4 regions of the Streptomyces sp. NPDC023573 genome follow, and region 2 is predicted to be linked to each of the others. Evidence: riboswitches for the same ligand, from Rfam matches in the RefSeq annotation. Region 2 holds a riboswitch; each other region holds the start of a gene.
The links. A riboswitch is a leader RNA that binds a small molecule or an ion and turns the genes downstream of it on or off. The one in region 2 is predicted to bind cobalamin.
Positions count from the first base shown of each region.

Region 1: linked by a shared signal. The riboswitch ahead of ACZ32T_RS24815 (FecCD family ABC transporter permease) and the one ahead of ACZ32T_RS20955 (energy-coupling factor ABC transporter permease) in region 2 are both predicted to bind cobalamin.
Region 3: linked by a shared signal. The riboswitch ahead of ACZ32T_RS00295 (cobalamin biosynthesis protein) and the one ahead of ACZ32T_RS20955 (energy-coupling factor ABC transporter permease) in region 2 are both predicted to bind cobalamin.
Region 4: linked by a shared signal. The riboswitch ahead of ACZ32T_RS19545 (ribonucleoside-diphosphate reductase subunit alpha) and the one ahead of ACZ32T_RS20955 (energy-coupling factor ABC transporter permease) in region 2 are both predicted to bind cobalamin.

Region 1 covers NZ_JBVHKB010000008.1:45,883-50,894, reverse strand. Annotated here, with positions in the region: gene ACZ32T_RS24840 (cytochrome P450) at 1-328, opposite strand, end outside; gene ACZ32T_RS24835 (NAD(P)/FAD-dependent oxidoreductase) at 447-1,658, opposite strand; gene ACZ32T_RS24830 (ferredoxin) at 1,655-1,855, opposite strand; gene ACZ32T_RS24825 (TetR/AcrR family transcriptional regulator) at 1,901-2,554, opposite strand; gene ACZ32T_RS24820 (hypothetical protein) at 2,548-2,739, opposite strand; cobalamin riboswitch at 2,872-3,021, shown strand; gene ACZ32T_RS24815 (FecCD family ABC transporter permease) at 3,123-4,232, shown strand; gene ACZ32T_RS24810 (ABC transporter ATP-binding protein) at 4,232-5,005, shown strand.
Region 2 covers NZ_JBVHKB010000006.1:195,707-200,718, forward strand. Annotated here, with positions in the region: gene ACZ32T_RS20935 (VWA domain-containing protein) at 1-318, shown strand, start outside; gene ACZ32T_RS20940 (energy-coupling factor ABC transporter ATP-binding protein) at 323-1,189, opposite strand; gene cbiQ (cobalt ECF transporter T component CbiQ) at 1,186-1,935, opposite strand; gene ACZ32T_RS20950 (energy-coupling factor ABC transporter substrate-binding protein) at 1,942-2,292, opposite strand; gene ACZ32T_RS20955 (energy-coupling factor ABC transporter permease) at 2,289-2,999, opposite strand; cobalamin riboswitch at 3,030-3,212, opposite strand; gene ACZ32T_RS20960 (protein kinase domain-containing protein) at 3,267-4,607, opposite strand; gene ACZ32T_RS20965 (FHA domain-containing protein) at 4,604-5,012, opposite strand, start outside.
Region 3 covers NZ_JBVHKB010000001.1:51,743-56,754, reverse strand. Annotated here, with positions in the region: gene ACZ32T_RS00305 (putative cobaltochelatase) at 1-118, opposite strand, end outside; gene ACZ32T_RS00300 (cobyric acid synthase) at 115-1,665, opposite strand; gene ACZ32T_RS00295 (cobalamin biosynthesis protein) at 1,662-2,606, opposite strand; cobalamin riboswitch at 2,735-2,863, opposite strand; gene ACZ32T_RS00290 (hypothetical protein) at 3,045-3,269, opposite strand; gene ACZ32T_RS00285 (inorganic phosphate transporter) at 3,282-4,532, opposite strand; gene ACZ32T_RS00280 (class II aldolase/adducin family protein) at 4,779-5,012, shown strand, end outside.
Region 4 covers NZ_JBVHKB010000005.1:548,141-553,152, reverse strand. Annotated here, with positions in the region: gene ACZ32T_RS19550 (ribonucleotide-diphosphate reductase subunit beta) at 1-757, opposite strand, end outside; gene ACZ32T_RS19545 (ribonucleoside-diphosphate reductase subunit alpha) at 757-3,135, opposite strand; cobalamin riboswitch at 3,274-3,397, opposite strand; gene ACZ32T_RS19540 (GNAT family N-acetyltransferase) at 3,450-3,950, opposite strand; gene mctP (monocarboxylate uptake permease MctP) at 4,091-5,012, opposite strand, start outside.

The DNA of each region.
Region 1 (5,012 bases), on a different contig from region 2:
GCTCGGGGTCGTCCATGCCGACGAAGCTCAGGTCGGTGCTGCCCGCGTGGGCGTGCGCGGGGTCCACGGGGCTGGGGAAGCCCGGCCGGGTGAACTCCACGCTCAGGCGCGGGTCGGACAGCAACGCCTTCTGCTCGGCGTGCCCCGTGACGGCCCAGGGAGTGCTGCCGCCCCAGGAACGGACCCGGGTGAGCGGGCCGTACCCGGACAGCGCCCGCATCTCGGGGGAGGGCGCGAAGGGGCATTCCGGGGAGCGCGGCCGGGGGAAGCCGGGGATGCCGTCGGCGCTCGCCTCGGGAGTGGCGGGAGTGGCGGGAGTGCTGGTCATGGTCTTCTCCGGTGGGGTGGGCCGCCTCCGACGCGGCGGGCGTGGGAGGCGTACGCGGATCAGTCGGTAGGGGCCACGGAAGCGTGCGGCCGTCTGAGCGTGCCGGGCGTGCCGGAAGTCAGGCGTTGCTTCCGGCAGCGGCGGACTCGGGCCGGGGGGTGGGGGCGTACCGGTCGAGCAGGAGCCGGCGGTGCAGGCGCGCCTGTTTCGGCATGTTCCAGCCGAGGACCGCGACGGGGCGGCCCTCACCGTCGACGTAGAGGGCGACGAACCGGCCCTGCTCCGTGCTCCCTTCGACGATCCGCAGGGTGGCGGCCGGCGTGGGGAGCCCGTACACCTGGATCTTCACGCCGAGCTGGTCGGTCCAGAAGTAGGGGACGGGACTGTAGGGGCGGTCCTCGCCCAGGATGTTCGCCGCGACGGACTGCGCGTGCTCGGTGGCGTTCGTACGGTTCTCCAGCCGCAGGGACCGGCCGAGGGCCTCGTGGTGGAAGCGGGCCACGTCCCCGGCGGCGTAGACCCCGTCGGCGGCGCGGCAGCGGGAGTCGCACACCACTCCGTCGTCCAGTGCCAGCCCGCTGCCGGCCAGCCAGTCGGTGGCGGGGGTGCTGCCGACCGCTGAGACGACGAGATCGGCGGGCACCGTGTCGCCGTCGGCCAGGCGGACACCGGTGACGCGTCCGCCGGCCGTCGCCGGCCCGTCCACCAGTGTGTGCGTTCTCAGCCGTACCCCGTGCGCGGTGTGCAGCGCGGCGAGCAGTTCGGCGGCGGGGCCCAACTGCTCCCGCATGGGCGCCGCCTGCGGTCCGGCGAGCGTCACGTCGGCTCCCATGAGGCGGGCCGTGGCGGCGATCTCGGAGCCGAGCACCCCGTCCCCGACGACCACGACCCGCCGCGCCGCCAGCAGTTCCCGCCGGAGCCCCACGGCGTCGTCCAGGGTTCGGAGCACATGCACCCCCGCCGTTCCCGAAAGGCCCGGCAGCCTGCGCGCGCGTAGTCCGGTCGCCAGGACGACGGTTGCCGCCTTCAGTTCGGCTCCGCTCGCCGTGCGCACGGTACGGGTGGCGGCGTCGAGGGCCGAAGCGCGTTCGCCGAGGACGAATTCGGCCTCCAGGGCGTCCAGTACGTCACGGGTGCGCAGATGCGTGCGCTCGGCCTCCCACGTCCCGGCGAGTACCTGCTTGGACAGCGGCGGACGGTCGTACGGCGCGCCGCTCTCCTCGCCGAGCAGCGTGATCCGCTCGCGGTAGCCCTTACGGCGCAGTGTCTCCACGACGGCGAGACCCGCCGCCCCGGCCCCGACGACGAGCACACCCGACGGTGTGCTCACGCGCCCTCACCGAGGTGGATGGCGGCGGCAGGGCAGACACCGGCGGACTCCCGGACCGCCTCGTGCCGGTCGGCGGCCGGTGCGGCGTCGAGAAGGACGACGATGCCGTCCTCGTCGCGCTGGTCGAACACCTCCGGGGCGATCAGTACGCACTGCCCGGCGCCGCAGCACTTCTCCTCGTCAACAGTGATCTTCATGCTCTCTCCCTTGTGGGGCCGGGCCCTCGTCGGGCCCGGGTCGGTTCAGCGACGGGTGGTGGGCGCGGCGAGCAGCCCCACCAGCGCGTCCTCCAGCGTGTCGGCGGTGCGCTCCCAGGACGAGCCGGGACGGACCGGTCCCTCGGCCAGGGAGTGCTCCCGCTCCGCACAGGTATGGGTGATCAGATGACGGGCCATCTCGGCGCGCGCCGGGCGGACCTCCGGGGGAACGATGTCGTGCAGGCACGAGCCCAGTCCCTGGAGGGTGCGGCGCAGGCTGTCACGGGTGAGGGACTCGTCCGCCACCAGCGTCCGCATCAGCGGGTCGGTCATCACCTGCGCGGCGAACCGCGCGTGCCACGAGGGGACACCGAGAGCGGCATGGTGGTCGGTCACCGGGCGCACCAGGCAACGCACCCAGTCCCGCAGGTCGGTGCTGTCGCCCACGGCCTCCACATGGCGCGCGCGGATGGCGTCGACACCCGTGCCGTGCTTGGTCATGATGGCCCGTACGAGCGTCGCCCTGCTGCCGAAGTGATAGCTGACGACGGTGTTGTTGCCCTGGCCGGCCGCCTCGCCGATCTGGCGGTTGGAGACGTTCGACAGCCCGTGCTCGGCGTAGAGGCGTTCGGCCGCGGTCATGATGGCCTCGCGCGTACCGGCGCCCCGGCCGGTGCGAGGCTCTGTCCTGTTCACCATGTCACCGGAACCTCGCGCGGCGGACCGGTGAGCACGCCGTCATGGCGCCGCAGGGCAGCGGGGTCCACGGCGGGCCTGAGCCGCGGGAGTCGGCGCAACACCCGGAGCCGCACACGAACTTCGTCTCCGGAGTCCGGGGCGACGACCGTGCAGTCCAGCGGGCGGTCCTTCCTGACTGCGCTCATGGCTTCCTCCACACGTTTCAGGGGTCCCGGCTCCCCGACCACTAGACAGCACGCCTCCATGCAAATCAATCGACTGACTTAATCGGATGGCGCGGCTGGCCGGAAACGTGTGGGCGCCGTCATCCGGCGGCTTTCCCCTTGGCGGGCAGCCGTCCGGCACGCGATAGGCTGCATGCGCCTCGTGGGGGAAGTCCGGTCGAATTCCGGCGCTGACCCGCAACGGTAGGCGGAGCCACACACGGTTCCGTAAGCCCGATCACCCACGGTGGCGAAGCTCCTGTCGATCGCCGTGGACTGCGAGAGGTGCTGCGTACGGCGCGCCTGGCGTCCCGAGCCGCTCCTTGGATGACGTAGGCACGGCCCGAGGCGAAAGCGAACCGCCTGTGGCCACGCCCCGTGACCGAACACCCGCCGTGCTGCCGCGCGGTACCCGCTCCGGCAGTGGGCCCGCGCCCCCCGGACGCCTCCCCCTGCCCCTCCTGGTGACCGGCCTGTGCGTCGCGCTCCCGCTCTCCCTCGCCTGCGGGGCGGGGATCGGGGCCTCGGGGCTCACATGGGGCGAGACGCTGCACCACCTGTGGGCGGGGCTGACCGGCGGGGCCATAGCCCCGGACGAGGTCTCCTCGTACACCATCGTCTGGGAGCTCCGCTTCCCGCGCGCCGTCCTCGCCGCGGTCGTCGGGGCCGGGCTGGCGGCCGTCGGCGTAGCCGTGCAGGCCATGGTGCGCAACGCGCTCGCCGACCCGTTCGTCCTCGGCATCTCCTCGGGCGCGGCCGTCGGTGCCAACGCCGTGCTGATCTTCGGGGCGTTCGGCGCGCTCGGCGTCTGGGCGCTGTCCTCGGCGGCCTTCCTCTCCGCGCTCCTCGCCATGGTGCTGGTGTACACGATCGCCCGGACCGCACGGGGCCTGACACCGCTGCGCCTCGTGCTGACCGGCACGGCGATGTACTACGGCTTCTCGGCCGTGGCCACCTTCATGGTGTTCGCCGCCGAGCGGGGCGAAGCGGCACGGTCCGCGATGATGTGGCTGCTCGGCAGCCTGGGCGGGGCCAACTGGTCGTCCGTGCCGATCGCAGCCGGCGCGGTGGCCGGCGGCCTCGCCCATCTCGGCTGGTCGGCACGGCGCCTGAACGCCCTCGCCATGGGCGACGAGACCGCTGCCGCACTCGGTGTGGACGCCGGCCGTCTGCGCAAGGAGCTCTTCCTCGTCTCCGCCGCCGTCACCGGGGCGGTCGTCGCGGTCAGCGGGGCCATCGGCTTCGTGGGCCTGATGGTCCCGCACGCCGCACGGATGCTGGTCGGCGCGGACCACCGCCGCCTGCTGGCCGTCGCGCCCCTGGCCGGTGCCACCCTCCTGATCTGGGTGGACATCCTCTCGCGCGTGGTGCTCGCCCCCGCCGAACTGCCGGTGGGCGTACTGACCGCGGCCGTCGGCGTGCCGTGCTTCGTCCTGCTCATGCGCCGCCGCGCCTACACCTTCGGAGGCGTGTGATGCGGATCGAGATCGACGCACTCACGGTCGAGATCGCCGGTGCGCGGCTGGTGGAGGACGTCACGCTGCGAGCCGGCAGCGGACAGCTCGTCGGTCTCGTCGGCCCCAACGGCAGCGGCAAGTCGACCCTGTTGCGCTGCGTCTACCGGGCGCTCCGTCCCTCGGCAGGCGCGGTGCGGATCGGTGGCGAGGACCTGCGGACCATGACGGCCCGTGAGGGCGCGCGCCGACTGGCCGCGCTTCCGCAGGAAGTGGTCGCGGAGTTCGACTTCACCGTCGCCGAGACCGTGGCCATGGGCCGGCTGCCGCACCAGGGGCCGATGACCCGCACCACCGACGAGGACCGCCGCACATGTGAGGCCGCGCTGGAGGGCGTCGGGGCCGGCCACCTGGCCGACCGCGGCTTCCTCACCCTCTCCGGCGGGGAGAAGCAGCGGGTCCTGATCGCCCGCGCGCTCGCCCAGCAGCCCCAGGTGCTGGTGCTCGACGAGCCCACCAACCACCTGGACATCGGCCAGCAGCTGGAGGTCCTCGCGCTGGTACGCGGCAGCGGTCTGACCGCACTCACCGCCCTGCACGACCTCAACCTCGCCGCACGCCACTGCGACGTCGTCCACGTCATCGACGGTGGGCGGATCGCCGCCTCCGGACCACCTCACGACGTCCTCACGCCCGGGCTGCTGGCCGAGGTGTTCGGCGTCCGCGCGCACCGCGTAACGCACCCCGGGACAGGCGCGCCGCAGCTGCTCTTCGACCGGCTTCCCCCCGCATGACGCCCCG
Region 2 (5,012 bases):
TTCTTCGGAGGCGGTACCGAGTTCAGGACCCCGCTCGCGGCGGCCGTCAGGCTGCTGGACGAGGAGTTCAACTCGGACGGGCGCCGACGCGGCGACATCGTGATGATCACCGACGGGGAGTGCGACGTCAGCGAGCAGTGGATGCGCAGCTGGAACGACGCCAAGCACACGCTGGGCTTCCGCTCCTTCGGTGTGGCCGTCGGGGCCACGAAGGCCGCCGCACCCGGCACCGTCCTGGACGCGTTGTGCGACAACCTCCGCACCATCGAGGACCTCACCGACGTCCATGCCGCCGGCGACCTCTTCCGCCTCATCTGACCGCTCACCGGCGGGTGTTGGCCTGCCCCCCGCCGTCGGCGGACGAGGCGAAACCCGCGAGCTCCTCGGGGGTGCGGGGGCCGGGCGCCGACGCGTCCAGCAGGCCGTGCGCGCGCAGCAGCCGGGCGGTCGCGACGCCCCACGGCAGCCGCAGTCCGGCCTCCTCCAGGAGATCCGTACGGGCGAGCATCGCCGGAGCCGGCCCGGCTCGGACGCCCGAGGGAGTGAGGAGCGCGGCGTCGTCGGCCCAGCGCAGGGCCAGGTCGACGTCGTGGGTCGCCATCATGACGGTGGTGCCGCTCTCCCGGAGGGTGCCCAGCGTGGCGAGCAGCCGCTCCTGACCGTCCGGGTCCAGACCGGCGGTCGGCTCGTCGAGGATCAGCATCCGGGGCCTCATCGCGACCGCGCCCGCGATGGCGGTCCGCTTGCGCTGCCCGTACGAGAGCAGGTGGGTGGGCCGGTCCGCCAGCGCCATGATGTCGAGCGCGCCCAGCGCCTCGTCCACCCGGGCCCGCACCTCGCTGTCGGAGAGCCCGAGATTCAGCGGCCCGAAGGACACGTCCTGCGAGACGGACGCGGCGAACAACTGGTCGTCCGGGTCCTGCCCCACCAGCTGGACCGTCGTACGCAGCCGGGTCAGGCCCTTCCGGTCGTACGTGACCGGGTGGCCCTCCACCGTCAACTGGCCCTCGCGGGGGCGCAACCCGCCGCTGAGCAGACGCATCAGCGTGGTCTTCCCACTGCCGTTCCGGCCGAGCAGGGCGAGCGCACGCCCCGCCCGCGCCTCGAAGTCGAGGCCGCTGAGCACGGCAGGCCCGTCCTCGTACCCGAAGGACGCGTCCCGGAGGGCGAGCAGTGCGGATGCGCTCATGAAAGGGGCCTTTCCAGGACGAGGGTCAGCGCGGTGAGGGCCGCGAGCAGGGCGATGCTCACGGCCACGAACCGGCCGGAGACACGGGCGTCGGGGACCAGGACACGCAGGGTCCCGTCGTGACCGCGCCCGGCGAGACCGGCCTGGAGCCGTGCCGCGCGGTCGAAGGCCCTGACGAACGCGGTGGCCCCGAGCCCCGCCAGCGACCGCCAGGCGGCGGCCCGAGTGGTGTGCCCGAGCCGGGCGGCCTGGGCCTCCCGGATCCGGCGCACCGAGTCCAGGAGCAGGAAGCTCATGCGGTACGTCACCAGGGCGACGTCCACCACAGGCGCCGGCACCCCCGCCTTGACCAGGCGGGGCAGCAGGTCGGACATCGGGGTGGTGAAGGCGAACAGCAGGACCCCGAGCGATGCCGCGGAGGTGCGCAGCAGCAGCTCACCGGCACGGGCCGGCCCCCCGTCGGCCAGGGTCACGAGTCCTTCCGGCCCGCCCACCTGGACGAGCAGCGTGGCCGCCCCGGTGACGCAGAAGCCCAGGGGGACCCGGTAGGCCCGCCAGAGGTGGCGGGCGGGCACACCGGCAGGCCCCAGCAGCACGGCGACGGCGGTGAGGAGGATCAGCGCGGCTCCGGGCCAGGGCGGCAGCGAGATCGCCAGGACCGTGAGTCCCAGACCGAGTACGGCTTTGTCCACGGGATGGCGGCGGCGCCAGCGACTGCTGTGCGCCGCCGCGTCGATCGGCAGCACGAGCGCTCAGTTCTCCCGGGCCGCCGGCTCCCCGGCGCTCTCCTGCCGCGTGGCCGCGCGCAGCTCGCCCTGACGGCGCCCGCGTCGCAGGCCGAAGTAGTAGGCGAGTACGCCCGCGCCCAATGCGGCCTGGAGGGCGAAGAGCGCCGACTCGATCTCGCCCGACGGTGGTTCGTACAGCGGGGAGAACCAGGGTTCGTACCCGGGATCGATCTCGGTGATCGCGGTCTCGGCCTGGGCATCGGCTCCCGCGAAGGGCTCCTTCTCGTCGTCGCCGAGGCCGAGGGCCAGCGGCAGGACGGCCAGCGCGGCCACGACGAGCAGCAGAAGGGCGTTGATCCTCGTGTTCCTGTTCATCGGGCCACCGCCTCGGTTCCGTCCGTCCTGGTCCGGTCCCGCCTTCCGGCGAGGAACACGCCGAGCCGGGTCAGATCTCCCTTGCTGGACTGCACCAGGAGCCGCATGACCAGGACGGTCAGGAGCCCCTCGCTCACCGCCAGCGGGATCTGGGTGACCGCGAAGATGGAGCCGAACTTGCCGAGCGCGCCCAGGAAGCCGCTGCCCGGGTCCGGGAAGGCGAGCGCCAGCTGCACGCTCGTGACGCAGTACGTCGACAGGTCGGCGACGAACGCGCCGAAGAACACCCCCACCATCAGCGGCACACCGTACCGGCGCAGCAGCCTGTAGACGGCGTACCCCGCCCAGGGCCCGACGATCGCCATCGAGAAGACGTTGGCACCCAGCGTGGTCAGCCCGCCGTGGGCGAGCAGGAGCGCCTGGAACAGCAGGGTGATGGTGCCCAGGACCGCCATGACCGGCGGGCGGAACAGGATGGCACCCAGCCCCGTGCCCGTGGGGTGGGAGCAACTCCCGGTCACGGAGGGGATCTTCAAAGCGGAAAGAACGAACGTGAAGGCCCCGGAAGCCCCCAGGAGCAGTGTGCTCTCGGGGTTCTCCCGGACTTCACGCGTGAGTGAGCGGACTCCGTGGACGACGAACGGCGCGGACGCGACACCCCAGGCGATCGCGTGCGCCGGAGGCAGGAAACCCTCGGCTATGTGCATGGCTCAGCAGACCCTCTCCAGCACCTCGTGGATGGTTGAAGTGCCTTGGCCGGTCTCCTGGCTTACGGGTAACACCGCCCGAACTCCGCCTTCCCGGGTCACAAGGACCCAGTGGCTGCCCGTGAGGGCCGGAGCCGGACTTCCCGATCACAGTGGCGAGGGCCGCACCGGCATCACACCGATTTCCCGATCACCAAGGCGTGGCGACAGTAGTGCCGGGCGGGGGGCGATGACAAGCGGGCCCGAGGCCGCCGAGGGCGGCCACCGTCACGGTTCTTCCGCCTTGCGGAGGGCGCGCCAGGTCTCCGGGCCGACCGTCCCGTCCGCGTCCAGCCCTGCCCGTTCCTGAAAGGTGACGACGGCTCCATGCGTCATGGGCCCGAAGTCGCCGTCCACCTCGCCGACCTCGGTGATGCCGTGCAGGTGTCTGAGCAGGCACTGGGCCTCCCTGACCTGGCTGCCTCCGTCTCCCCGCCTGATGCTGAAGTCCCAGGTGCCGCTGTGGCCCGCCATGTAGCCGCGGCCGTGCGTGTCCTCGTACACCACGGGTCTCTCACAGGTGGGCGGGGCCGCGCTGGGCTCCGCGGTGTCCGGCAGGAAGGTGTACGCGGCTCCCCCCAGCAGCGCCGCCACGAGTGCCGCCGCGACGGGCAGGCGCCGCCACCGTCTCGGCCGCAGTCTCGGCAGCCTCGCCGAACGGGAGGCGCCCGCGAGCCGCTCCACCCGGCGGAGCAGCGCGCCGGCGTCCGCGAGACGTCGCTCGTGCGTGGGGGCCAGGCACTCCCGCACGATGTCACGCCAGCCGTCGGGGAGGGCGGGGGACAGGCGCAGTTCCGCACCACCGCGCGCGTACTGCGTCGCCGCGTCGGCCCGGGCCTCAGCGGTCGCGCCCGGCAGCGGGAACGACCCGGTCAGGACGACATGGGCGAGGACGCCGAAGGCCCAGATGTCGCAGGTGGGGCGGATGCGCGTGCCGCGCTCGTCGATCTCCGGCCAGAACAGCTCGGGCGGGGTGTAGTCGGGGGTGGCGAACGCCGGGGCGTAGGCGTGGGTGCCTTCCAGTTCGGCCGCCATGTTGAAGTCGGCCAGCCGGGCCGAACCGTCCTTCAGGAGCAGCACGTTGGCCGGCTTCAGGTCTCCGTGCACCCATCCCGCGTGGTGCAGCTGGTGCAGACCCTCACAGATCTGCGCGAGCAGGGACGGTCCCGCCTCCGGGACCGGGGTGCGCTCCAGGAGCTGGTTCAGATCGGCCTCGGCCCGCTCCAGGACGAGGACGGTGGAGCCGTCCAGCTCCGGGCGGCCCGGGTCGTCGACCGTCAGCGTCTCGTACATGCGGATGAGGCGGGGCGTGCGGAGCCTGGCCAGCAAGTCGATCTCACGCTCGGTCAGTTCGCGCAGATGGCTGAGCTGACGTGGAGTGCGGGTGCCGGTGGGCAGGAACTTCAGCGCGGCCCGCTCGGGCAGATCCGGCTCGGTGACATCGCCGGCGCCCACGCGCCGCCCCGTGTAGACGGTGGCGAACGCCCCGGAGGCGATGGGTCCGCCGACTTCCCAGGAGCCCACCCGGTAGCCCTTGGGGACGGAGACCGCGTACAGCTGCCCGCTCATTGCGCCACCTTTCCGACAGGTGTGAGCACCACGAGGTCGTCCTCCCGGACCAGGTCGAAGCGGAGCGCGAGCGCGACGAGGGACTCCTTCTTCCCGTGGACACGCTGACCGGGTTCCGCGGCGATCCGGTCGGGGCGCAACCGCAGCTTCACGGACAGATAGTCGATGTTCCAGTAGACGGCCGACCGGCTGACCGTGGGCCAGGTCGGACGGAGCCGGTCCATGAGCTGTTCGACGGCCGGCAGCGGGGCGCTGGTCGTACCGCGCAGCCTGGGTTCGCACAGTGCCGCCAGCACGGCGAAGTAGCGCTTGGTGCGGTCGAGTACGAAGGCCGGGACGGTGGCGGACCCGTCGAGTCCGTGGCGCGGGACGCTGCGGAACGCGTGTCGAGGCGCCCAGACGTCG
Region 3 (5,012 bases), on a different contig from region 2:
TGCCCTTCTCGCCGCGGACCAGGACCCCGCCGACGGCGGGACTGACCGCGTTGAGCAGGAGACCCAGCCGCAGGTCGTCCTGTCCGACGATGGCGGTGAAGGGATACGGCGTACTCACAGGGCCTCCTCTGTCGCAACCACAACGTCATGTCCGGGCGCGGGCGGCGCGCCCGGCGGGATGAACGGCAGCCCCTTCGGCGCGCCGGTCTCGATCAGTCGCCACAGCGCGTCCGTGTCCGCGTGTTCCTCGATCAGATCTCCCAGCCGGTCCAGCTGTTCCTCCCGCAAGGCCCCGAAGCTGGTGTCCGGCGCCGCGGTGAACCGCCGGCCCGCGGCCCGCGCGACCTCGCCCAGGAACGCCCGGCGGAACGCGTCGCTCTCCAGCGACCCGTGCCAGTGCGTCCCCCAGACCGAGCCCACCCGGCACCCGTCGAGGAACGGCTCGCCGCCGCTCACCTCGGCGACCCCGTGATGGATCTCGTAACCCTCCACCGGCTCCCCGAGCGCCGACCCGACGGGCCGTCCCAGGACCTTCTCCCGGCCGAACCGGACGCTTACGGGCAGCAGTCCGAGCCCCTCGACGAGTCCGGCCCGCGACTCCACGTCGTCCTCGACGCGCTCGCCCAGGACCTGGAACCCCCCGCAGATCCCCAGCACCGGGCGGCCCTCCGCGGCCCGCCGCAGCAGCGCCTCGGCCAGCCCCCGCTCGCGCAGCCACGCCAGTGCCTTCACGGTGCCCCGCGTCCCGGGCACGATCACGAGGTCCGCGTCGACGAGCTCCTCCGCCCGGTCCACGAACCGCACCACCACACCCGGCTCGGCCGCCAGCGCGTCCACATCGGTGAAGTTCGACATCAGCGGCACCGCGCAGACCGCGACCCGCAGCACGTCCTCGCCGTGCGGCGGCGCCACGACCGACTCCCGAACGGTGCCGCGCATCGACACGCGCAGACCGTCCTCCTCGTCGATGCCCAGACCGTGGGCGTAGGGCAGCACCCCGTACGTCGGCCGCCCCGTGAGCCCGAGCAGCATGTCGAGACCGGGCTCCAGCAGTGACACGTCACCGCGGAACTTGTTGACGAGATACCCCGCGACCAGCGACTGGTCCTCGGGGCCCAGCAGCGCCGTCGTGCCGAAGAACGAGGCGAACACGCCGCCCCGGTCGATGTCGCCGACCACCAGCACGGGAAAGCGCGCGGCCCGGGCGATGCCCATGTTCACGATGTCCGTGCGCCGCAGATTGATCTCGGCCGGACTGCCCGCACCCTCGCAGATCACGGCGTCGTACGCGCCCCGCAGCTGTTCCAGACAGTCCACGACCGTCCCCAGCAGTGCCTCCTGGCGGCCGCCGTGATAGCCGCGGGCGCTCATCTCGCCGACCGGCCTGCCCATCAGGACGACCTGGCTCGACCGGTCGCCGCCGGGCTTGAGCAGCACCGGGTTCATCAGCGCCGACGGCTCCACCCGGGCGGCCTGCGCCTGCATCGCCTGGGCGCGGCCGATCTCCGCCCCCTCCCGGGTGACGAACGAGTTCAGCGACATGTTCTGCGCCTTGAACGGCGCGACCTTCACCCCCCGGCGCACCAGCCACCGGCAGATCCCCGCCGTGACGACGCTCTTGCCCGCGTCCGAAGTGGTCCCCGCGACCAGCAGTCCGCCGCTCATCCGACTCTCCGTCCCATGGCCGACCGCCCCGCCGCGCACACGACGAGGGCCAGCACACTCACCCGGCGCGACAGCCGCACCGCGCGTTCGATGTCCGTGACCCGCACGTCCCTCCCGGCTCCGCCGTTGAGCACCGGCCGGTGCTCGACCCGTCCGCCGTACGCGAGGGTGCCGCCGAGCCGTACGCCGAGCGCCCCCGCGAACGAGGCCTCGACCGGGCCCGCGTTGGGGCTGGGATGCCGGCCCGCGTCCGCCCGCCAGGCGCCGACCGCCTCGCGTGGGCGCCCTCCGGCGGCCACGGCGAGCAGGGCGGTGAGCCGGGCGCCGGGCCAGCCGGCGACGTCGTCGAGCCGGGCGGAGGCCCAGCCGTAGCGCCGGTACCGGGGCGACTTGTGCCCGACCATGGCGTCGAGCGTGTTGACGGCCCGGAAGGCGACCAGCCCCGGCACTCCGCCGAGCGCGCCCCACACCAGGGCCCCCACGACGGCGTCGGAGGTGTTCTCGGCGACGGACTCCACCACGGCGCGGGCGATCTGCTGCCCGTCCAGCGACTGCGGGTCGCGGCCGCACAGATGCGGCAGCCGCTCCCGGGCCAGCTCGACGTCGCCGGCGGCCAGCGCCCCGCCGATGGCGCGGGCCTCACGGCCCAGCGAGGTGCCTCCGACGACGGACCAGGTGGCGGCGGCGGTCAGCGCCACGGCGGCGGCGGGACGGTTGCGGACGGCACGCGCGGCCAGCGCGGCGGCGCCCGCGGCACCCCCGGCGCAGACGAGCGTGTGCAGCGCGCCCCAGCCGCGGTGGTCACGCCACAGGCGGCGCTCGGCGCCCGCCGCCGCACGCCCGAAGGCGGCGACGGGGTGGCCACGCCGGGGATCACCGAACAGCAGGTCGCCGATCAGACCGGCGGCGGCTCCGTACGCGAAGATGCGGTCGGCTCGCACCGCTCAGCCGGCCGTCGCGCCTCGGAGGACCTTCGTGACAGGTGGTGCAGCGACCGACGCAGGGCAGCCAGACATGGCGTATGTCCTCACTCAGGGTCCGCGCCCTGGTTCGACGTGACCGGCGACGAGAGTCTCCTGGCTTCCGGATCCGCAGTTCCTCCGGCCTTCCAGCCCGCGGTGACGGGCCGTGACTTCCGTATGGAGGCTGCTCCCCGGTGACAGTGGCGGGACCGCGCCGGATTCGCACCGGCTTCCTCTCCTGTCGCCGCAAGGCCGGTCGGCACATGCCGGTCGGCCTAAATGGCTCCGGCAGTCCACCATGACCCGCGAACGCCCGTCAACCTGCCGCTGACCTGCGAGGCTTTGATGTGCTCAGACGCACACCGGGCCGGACACACGTGGTGTGTCCGGCCCGGGTGGGTGTCCGCGTGGGAGCGGTCAGGCGACGATCAGATAGATCCCGTACGCGACCGCCGCCGCGCAGAGCCCGAAGCAGGCGTACGCACCGGTGCGCACCAGGCCGTTGGGACCGTCGGCGCCCTGGGCGGTCGACGTCTGCCTGGCCATGCCCGTGATGCCGAGCGTGAAGAGGCCGACCAGTGCGACGGTGACCACGAGGCTGACGCCGAAGACGGACGCGAGAGCTGCCCAGTCGATGTTCATGCGGATCCGTCCTTACACCGTGGCCGGGTCGGCCGGGGTACCGGCCGTCGTGGCCGGGGCCGAGATGGTGGTCTTGAGCTCCGGTACGACGGTACCGGCGGGCGGCGGGCTGACCGCGGAGATGGCGGTGGTGACGACGCCCGCGGGCTCGGCCTCCGCGTTCACGTTGGTGTGGTCGACCGGCTTGCGGCGCGACAGCAGCCAGATGGCGCCGGAGCCCACGACGAGGAGGACGGCGACCACGCCGACGCCCCAGGGGCCCTGCTTGGTCAGGAACTCGGCGCCCGCGCCGATCAGACCGGCGGCCGGCAGGGTCAGGCCCCAGGCCACGAACATCCGGGTGGCGGTGGACCAGCGGACCACGCCCCCCTTGCGTCCGAGACCCGCGCCCATGACGGCGCCGGAGCAGGACTGCGTGGTGGAGAGGGAGAAGCCGAGGTGCGAGGAGGCCAGGATGACCGTGGCCGCACTGGTCTGGGCCGCGAAGCCCTGCGGCGGACGGAGGTCGGTGAGGCCGCTGCCCATGGTGCGGATGATGCGCCAGCCGCCGAGGTAGGTGCCCAGGGCGATGGCGATACCGGCGGAGGCGATGACCCAGACCGGCGGGTTCGAGCCGGGGGAGAGGACGCCACCGGTGACCAGGGCCAGGGTGATGATGCCCATCGTCTTCTGCGCGTCGTTGGTGCCGTGGGCGAGCGAGACGAGCCCGGCCGAGGCGATCTGGCCGGCGCGGTACCCCTTGGCGGTCGACTTCAGCTGCGCCTCGTCGGTGATCTTCCGGTTGAGGCGGTACGTCAGCTTCGTCGCCAGCAGCGCGGCGAGACCCGCCACGACCGGCGCGGCGATCGCGGGCAGCAGGACCTTCGTGACGACGGTGCCGCCGTTGATCGAGGACCAGCCGGCCGACATGACCGCGGCGCCGATGAGGCCGCCGAAGAGTGCGTGGGAGGAACTGGAGGGGAGGCCGACCAGCCAGGTCAGCAGATTCCACAGGATCGCGCCGACGAGCGCCGCGAAGATGACCTCGGTTCTGAGGCCGTTCTCGTTGATGATCCCGCCGGAGATCGTCTTGGCGACCTCCACCGACAGGAACGCGCCGACGAGGTTGAGAACGGCGGACATCGCCACCGCTGTCTTGGGCTTGAGAGCGCCGGTCGAGATGGTGGTGGCCATCGCGTTGGCGGTGTCGTGGAAACCGTTCGTGAAATCGAACACGAGAGCTGTCACGATCACAATCGCAAGCAGCAGCGTGATGTGTTCCATTTACCCAGGCAATCGTTCGACGTCATTGGCACGTGGAACGTAAGCAACCAGGGTGAACGGAAGATGAACTGGGCAGGGCGGCACGGTGACCCCAACCGTGTGCGCCGGTTCCGCTTGTGTGCGCGGGGGGTGGGCCGGACCGCTGCCGCCGGTGCGGGGCCCGGTGCCGTCCGACGCGAGGGATCTTGACCGTGACCGGTTCACCCCTTCGGGGAGACATCGGTCACGTGACCCTAGGATCCCCGTATGGGTGACATGGATGAGCGTGCTGTGGAACAGGCGTGGGACGGTGTCGTCGCGACGGCCCGGAGGACGGCGGCGGACGGCCTGGTCGTCGGGACCTCCGGCAACGTGTCGGCCCGGGTCGGCGACATCGTCCTGGTCACCCCCAGCGGGGTGCCCTACGACCGGCTCGGCCCCGGGGACGCCGTCGGCGTCGACCTCGAAGGACGCCAGGTCATCGGCGACCTGGTCCCGACC
Region 4 (5,012 bases), on a different contig from region 2:
CGACCGCCTCCCGCAGCATGTCCGTGACCTGCTGCTGGAGCGCGTCGTCGAAGAGGTCCGGCTCCTCCTTGCGGACGGTGTCGACGACCTCGAAGGCGAAGTTCATGTGCATCGTCTCGTCACGGAACACCCAGTTGGTGCCCGTGGCGAGACCGTGCAGCAGACCGCGCGAGCGGAACCAGTAGACGTACGCGAAGGCGCCGTAGAAGAACAGCCCCTCGATGCACGCGGCGAAGCAGATCAGGTTGAGCAGGAAGCGCCGGCGGTCCGCCTTCGACTCCAGCCGCTCGATCTTCTCGACCGAGTCCATCCACCGGAAGCAGAACTGCGCCTTCTCGCGGATCGAGGGGATCTCCTCGACCGCGTCGAAGGCCGCCGCACGGTCCTGAGGGTCGGGCAGATAGGTGTCGAGCAGCGTCAGATAGAACTGGACGTGCACGGCCTCCTCGAACAGCTGACGCGACAGGTAGAGCCGCGCCTCGGGGGAGTTGATGTGCTTGTAGAGCGTCAGCACCAGGTTGTTGGAGACGATCGAGTCACCCGTCGCGAAGAACGCGACCAGCCGTCCGATCATGTGCTGCTCACCGGGTGAGAGCTTGGCGAGGTCGGCGACGTCGGAGTGCAGGTCGACCTCCTCCACGTGCCAGGTGTTCTTGATCGCGTCCCGGTAGCGCTCGTAGAAGTCCGGGTAGCGCATGGGACGCAGGGTCAGTTCGAAGCCCGGGTCCAGCAGGTTCTTGTTCTCGGATGTCGTCATTACTGGCAGGCCTCGCAGGACTCGGGGTTCTCCAGGGAACAGGCGATCGCGTCCGCGTCGGGCGCGGGCGCCTGCTCGGGGATCGGGGCGGCGGACGCCGCTCGGGCGATCCGGGTCGCCGGGCGCGACCGCAGGTAGTACGTCGTCTTCAGCCCCTGCTTCCAGGCGTACGCGTACATCGAGGAGAGCTTGCCGATCGTCGGCGTCTCCAGGAACAGGTTGAGCGACTGGCTCTGGTCGAGGAACGGCGTGCGGGCAGCCGCCATGTCGATCAGGCCGCGCTGCGGGATCTCCCACGCCGTGCGGTACAGCGCACGCACGTCCTCGGGGATCCAGCCGAAGCCCTGCACGGAGCCGCTCGCCTCGCGCAGCGCCTCACGGGTCCGCGCGTCCCAGACGCCGAGTCTCTTCAGCTCGTCGACCAGGTAGGCGTTGACCTGGAGGAACTCCCCGCTGAGGGTCTCGCGCTTGAAGAGGTTGGAGACCTGCGGTTCGACGCACTCGTACACCCCGGCGATCGAGGCGATGGTCGCCGTCGGCGCGATGGCGAGCAGCAGCGAGTTGCGCATGCCCGTCTTCGCGATCCGGGCGCGCAGCGCGTCCCAGCGCTCCGGCCAGTGCAGCTCGGTGTCGTAGTGGTCCGGGTGCAGTACGCCGCGCGCCGCGCGGGTCTCGGACCAGGCGGGCAGCGGGCCGGACTTCTCCGCGAGGTCGCAGGAGGCCTCGTAGGCGGCCAGCATGATCCGCTCGGAGATCCTCGTGGACAGCGCGCGGGCCTCGGGGGAGTCGAAGGGGAGGCGCAGCTGGAAGAAGACGTCCTGGAGGCCCATCGCGCCCAGGCCCACCGGACGCCAGCGGGCGTTGGAGCGGCCGGCCCGTTCGGTCGGGTAGAAGTTGATGTCGACGACCCGGTCCAGGAAGGTCACGGCGGTCCGCACGGTGGTGTCCAGCCGCTCCCAGTCGATGGAGCCGTCCACCACGAAAGCGCCCAGGTTGACCGAACCCAGGTTGCAGACGGCCGTCTCGCCGTCGTCGGTGACTTCGAGGATCTCCGTGCACAGGTTCGAGGAGTGCACGACCCGGCCCGGCTCGGCGGTCTGGTTCGCCGTGCGGTTCGAGGCGTCCTTGAACGTCATCCAGCCCTGCCCGGTCTGGGCGAGGGTCCGCATCATCCTTCCGTACAGCTCACGCGCCGGCAGGGTCTTGCGGGCCAGCCCCTTGGCCTCGGCGGCCCGGTAGGCGGCGTCGAACGCGTCGCCCCACAGGTCGACCAGCTCGGGGGTGTCCGCCGGTGAGAACAGTGACCAGTCGGTGTCCGCGTCGACGCGGCGCATGAACTCGTCCGGGATCCAGTGCGCCAGGTTGAGGTTGTGCGTACGCCGCTGGTCCTCGCCGGTGTTGTCGCGCAGCTCGAGGAACTCCTCGATGTCCGCGTGCCAGGTCTCCAGGTAGACGGCGGCGGCGCCCTTGCGGCGGCCGCCCTGGTTCACCGCGGCGACCGAGGCGTCGAGCGTCTTCAGGAACGGCACGATGCCGTTGGAGTGTCCGTTCGTGCCGCGGATGAGCGAACCCCGGGCGCGGATACGGGAGTACGAGAGCCCGATGCCGCCCGCGTGCTTGGAGAGACGCGCCACCTGGTGGTAGCGGTCGTAGATCGAGTCCAGCTCGTCCAGCGGCGAGTCCAGCAGGTAGCAGGAGGACATCTGCGGGTGGCGGGTTCCGGAGTTGAAGAGGGTGGGGGAGGAGGGCAGGTAGTCGAGCCGGTTCATCAGGCCGTAGAGCGCGGCCACTTCCTCCAGAGCCCGCTCGGAGGTGTCCTCGGCCAGCCCGGCGGCGACGCGCAGCATGAAGTGCTGCGGGGTCTCGACCACATCGCGGGTGAGCGGATGGCGCAGCAGGTACCGGCTGTGCAGCGTCCGCAGCCCGAAGTAGCCGAAGCGGTCGTCGGCGCCTTCGGCGAGCGCCCGCTCGACCAGCGCGTCGAGGGCGGCGGCGTGCCGCGTGACGAACCCGGCCGTACGGTCCGCGATCAGGCCCTCGCGATGCCCCACGGCGACCGACGCGGAGAAGGAGACGGCGCCCTGGCCGGCGGCCTCGTCCGCGATGGTCCGGGTGAGGAGCCGGGCGGCGAGCCGGGAGTAGGCGGGGTCCTCGGAGATCAGGCCGGCGGCGGCCTCGGTGGCCAGCGAGCGCAGTTCGGCCTCGTCCGACCGGGCGTTGCGGCCACGCAGCGCGGCGGCGGCCACCCGTCCGGGGTCGGTGTCGGGCAGATCGGCGGTGAGACCGGTCAGGGTCCGCAGCAGTGCGGTCCCGGGCGCGTCGGTCGTGCGGCCTTCGGGTTCCGTGGCTGAAACCGGGTCGGCTGGCGCGATGGTCACTGGGGCTATCCCTCGCTCGGCTCAGGGCCTGCGGGAGCGGGGCAGCCGGGGGCACACGGCGCCCGGGAAAGGGCAGCACGGCGCGCGGCGTCCACCGGCCCTCCGCGGGGCCCGGACGTATCGGCGCCCGGATCGGTCGAGCCGGGCGCACTGTCGGCAGGTCTTCGGACTTCGGGGTGCGGATGAGCACACCGATCACACCGTTGCGGGACAGTTCCGGATTCTCACCGGATTCCCCTGCGGCGACAGCGAGGTCGAGCATACATGTGGGGGGTGCCGATTGAAGAAGCCACCACATCTTGTGTCGTGAAGGGTCAGAGCTCCAGGCGGAACGTCAGGAGCGAGAGCTCCGGCAGGGGACACCAGTCCCGCTCGGGAGTCCGTACGAAGCCGAGGCGGCGGTATATCCGGTGGGCGCCCAGCATGGCTGACTGCGTCGACAGGACGATCCCGGTGAGCCCTCCCGCAGCCCGCGCCCGCTCGATACAGGCACGTACGAGCGCCTCACCCGCACCCCGCCCACGGGCCTCCGGCGAGACGGCCAGCATCCGGAACTCGGCCTCGTCCTCCCCGGCGATGTCCGCCCACGGGCTCCCCGGCGCGACGTAGGTGACACCGCCCAGCAGCCTGCCGTCGGCGTCCAGCGCGACCAGCACCTCGGCCTCGGCGGCCCGCCGCCCGACCGCGCGGAGCTGATCCAGGTAGGGGTCGTCGGCGCCGAAGTCCAGGAGCCCGTCGCCCACATAGGCGTGCGCGGTGATCTCGCCCAGCTCCTCGAACTGAGCGGGCAGCGCCGGCCTGATCGAAACGTCCATGGGCGGCAGTCTGCCCCAGACGCCGGGTGCGGCGCGCCCCCGTTTCCGCAGGCCTCGGGCACCGGTCCTGAGACGACTCCGTCCCGGCAGGGAGGACCCTGCCGGGACGGACGTCCTGCTCCGGAGTGACCGCTGTGGGGTCAGTGGCCGCCCGGGGCGCCCGCCGTGGCCGGCGGGAGCTCGACCTTGACGCCGGGGTCGCCCGCGTCCGCCGTGTAGTCCGACGGGGAGGTCTCGTCCACACCGGCCGGCGCCTTCACCGCGTTGAGGACGACGGTCAGCACGAGCACGACGACGAGGTTCAGGACGAACGCGGTGAGACCGATGTAACCGATCTCGCCGATGCCCGGGATCTCCTTCGAGGACCCGCCGAAGTGCTTCTGGGTCGGGCTGGCGACGCCGTACGCGGCCGCCGTGCCGTAGATCATGCCGACCGCCCAGCCCGCGATCAGGGCCCAGCGGTGGAACCACCGGGTGAAGAGCCCGCCCACCAGGGCCGGCATCGTCTGGAGGATCCAGATGCCGCCCAGCAGCTGGAAGTTGATCGCGACCGTCTTGTCCATGGTGAGGACGAAGGCGAGCGCGCCGACCTTGACCAGCAGCGAGACCAGCTTGGAGACCTTGGTCTCCTGGGCCGGGGTCGCGTCCGGCTTCAGGAAGTCCTTGTAGATGTTGCGGGTGAAGAGGTTCGCCGCGGCGATCGACATGATCGCGGCGGGCACCAGGGCGCCGATACCGATCGCGGCGAAGGCCACGCCCGCGAACCAGTCCGGGAACATGTTTTCGAAGAGCTGCGGAATGGCGAGCTGGCCGTTGTCGACCTTGATCCCGGCCGCGATCGCCATGAATCCGAGCAGCGCCAGAAGGCCCAGCATCAGCGAATACAGCGGCAGGATCGTGGTGTTGCGCCGGATCACCTCACGGCTGCGGCTGGAGAGCGTCGCCGTGATCGAGTGCGGGTACATGAAGAGCGCCAGCGCCGAGCCCAGGGCCAGGGTGGCGTAAACCCACTGGCCGGAGACGCCGGGTGCGAGCCCGGCCACCGGTTTGCCGGCCGCCTCG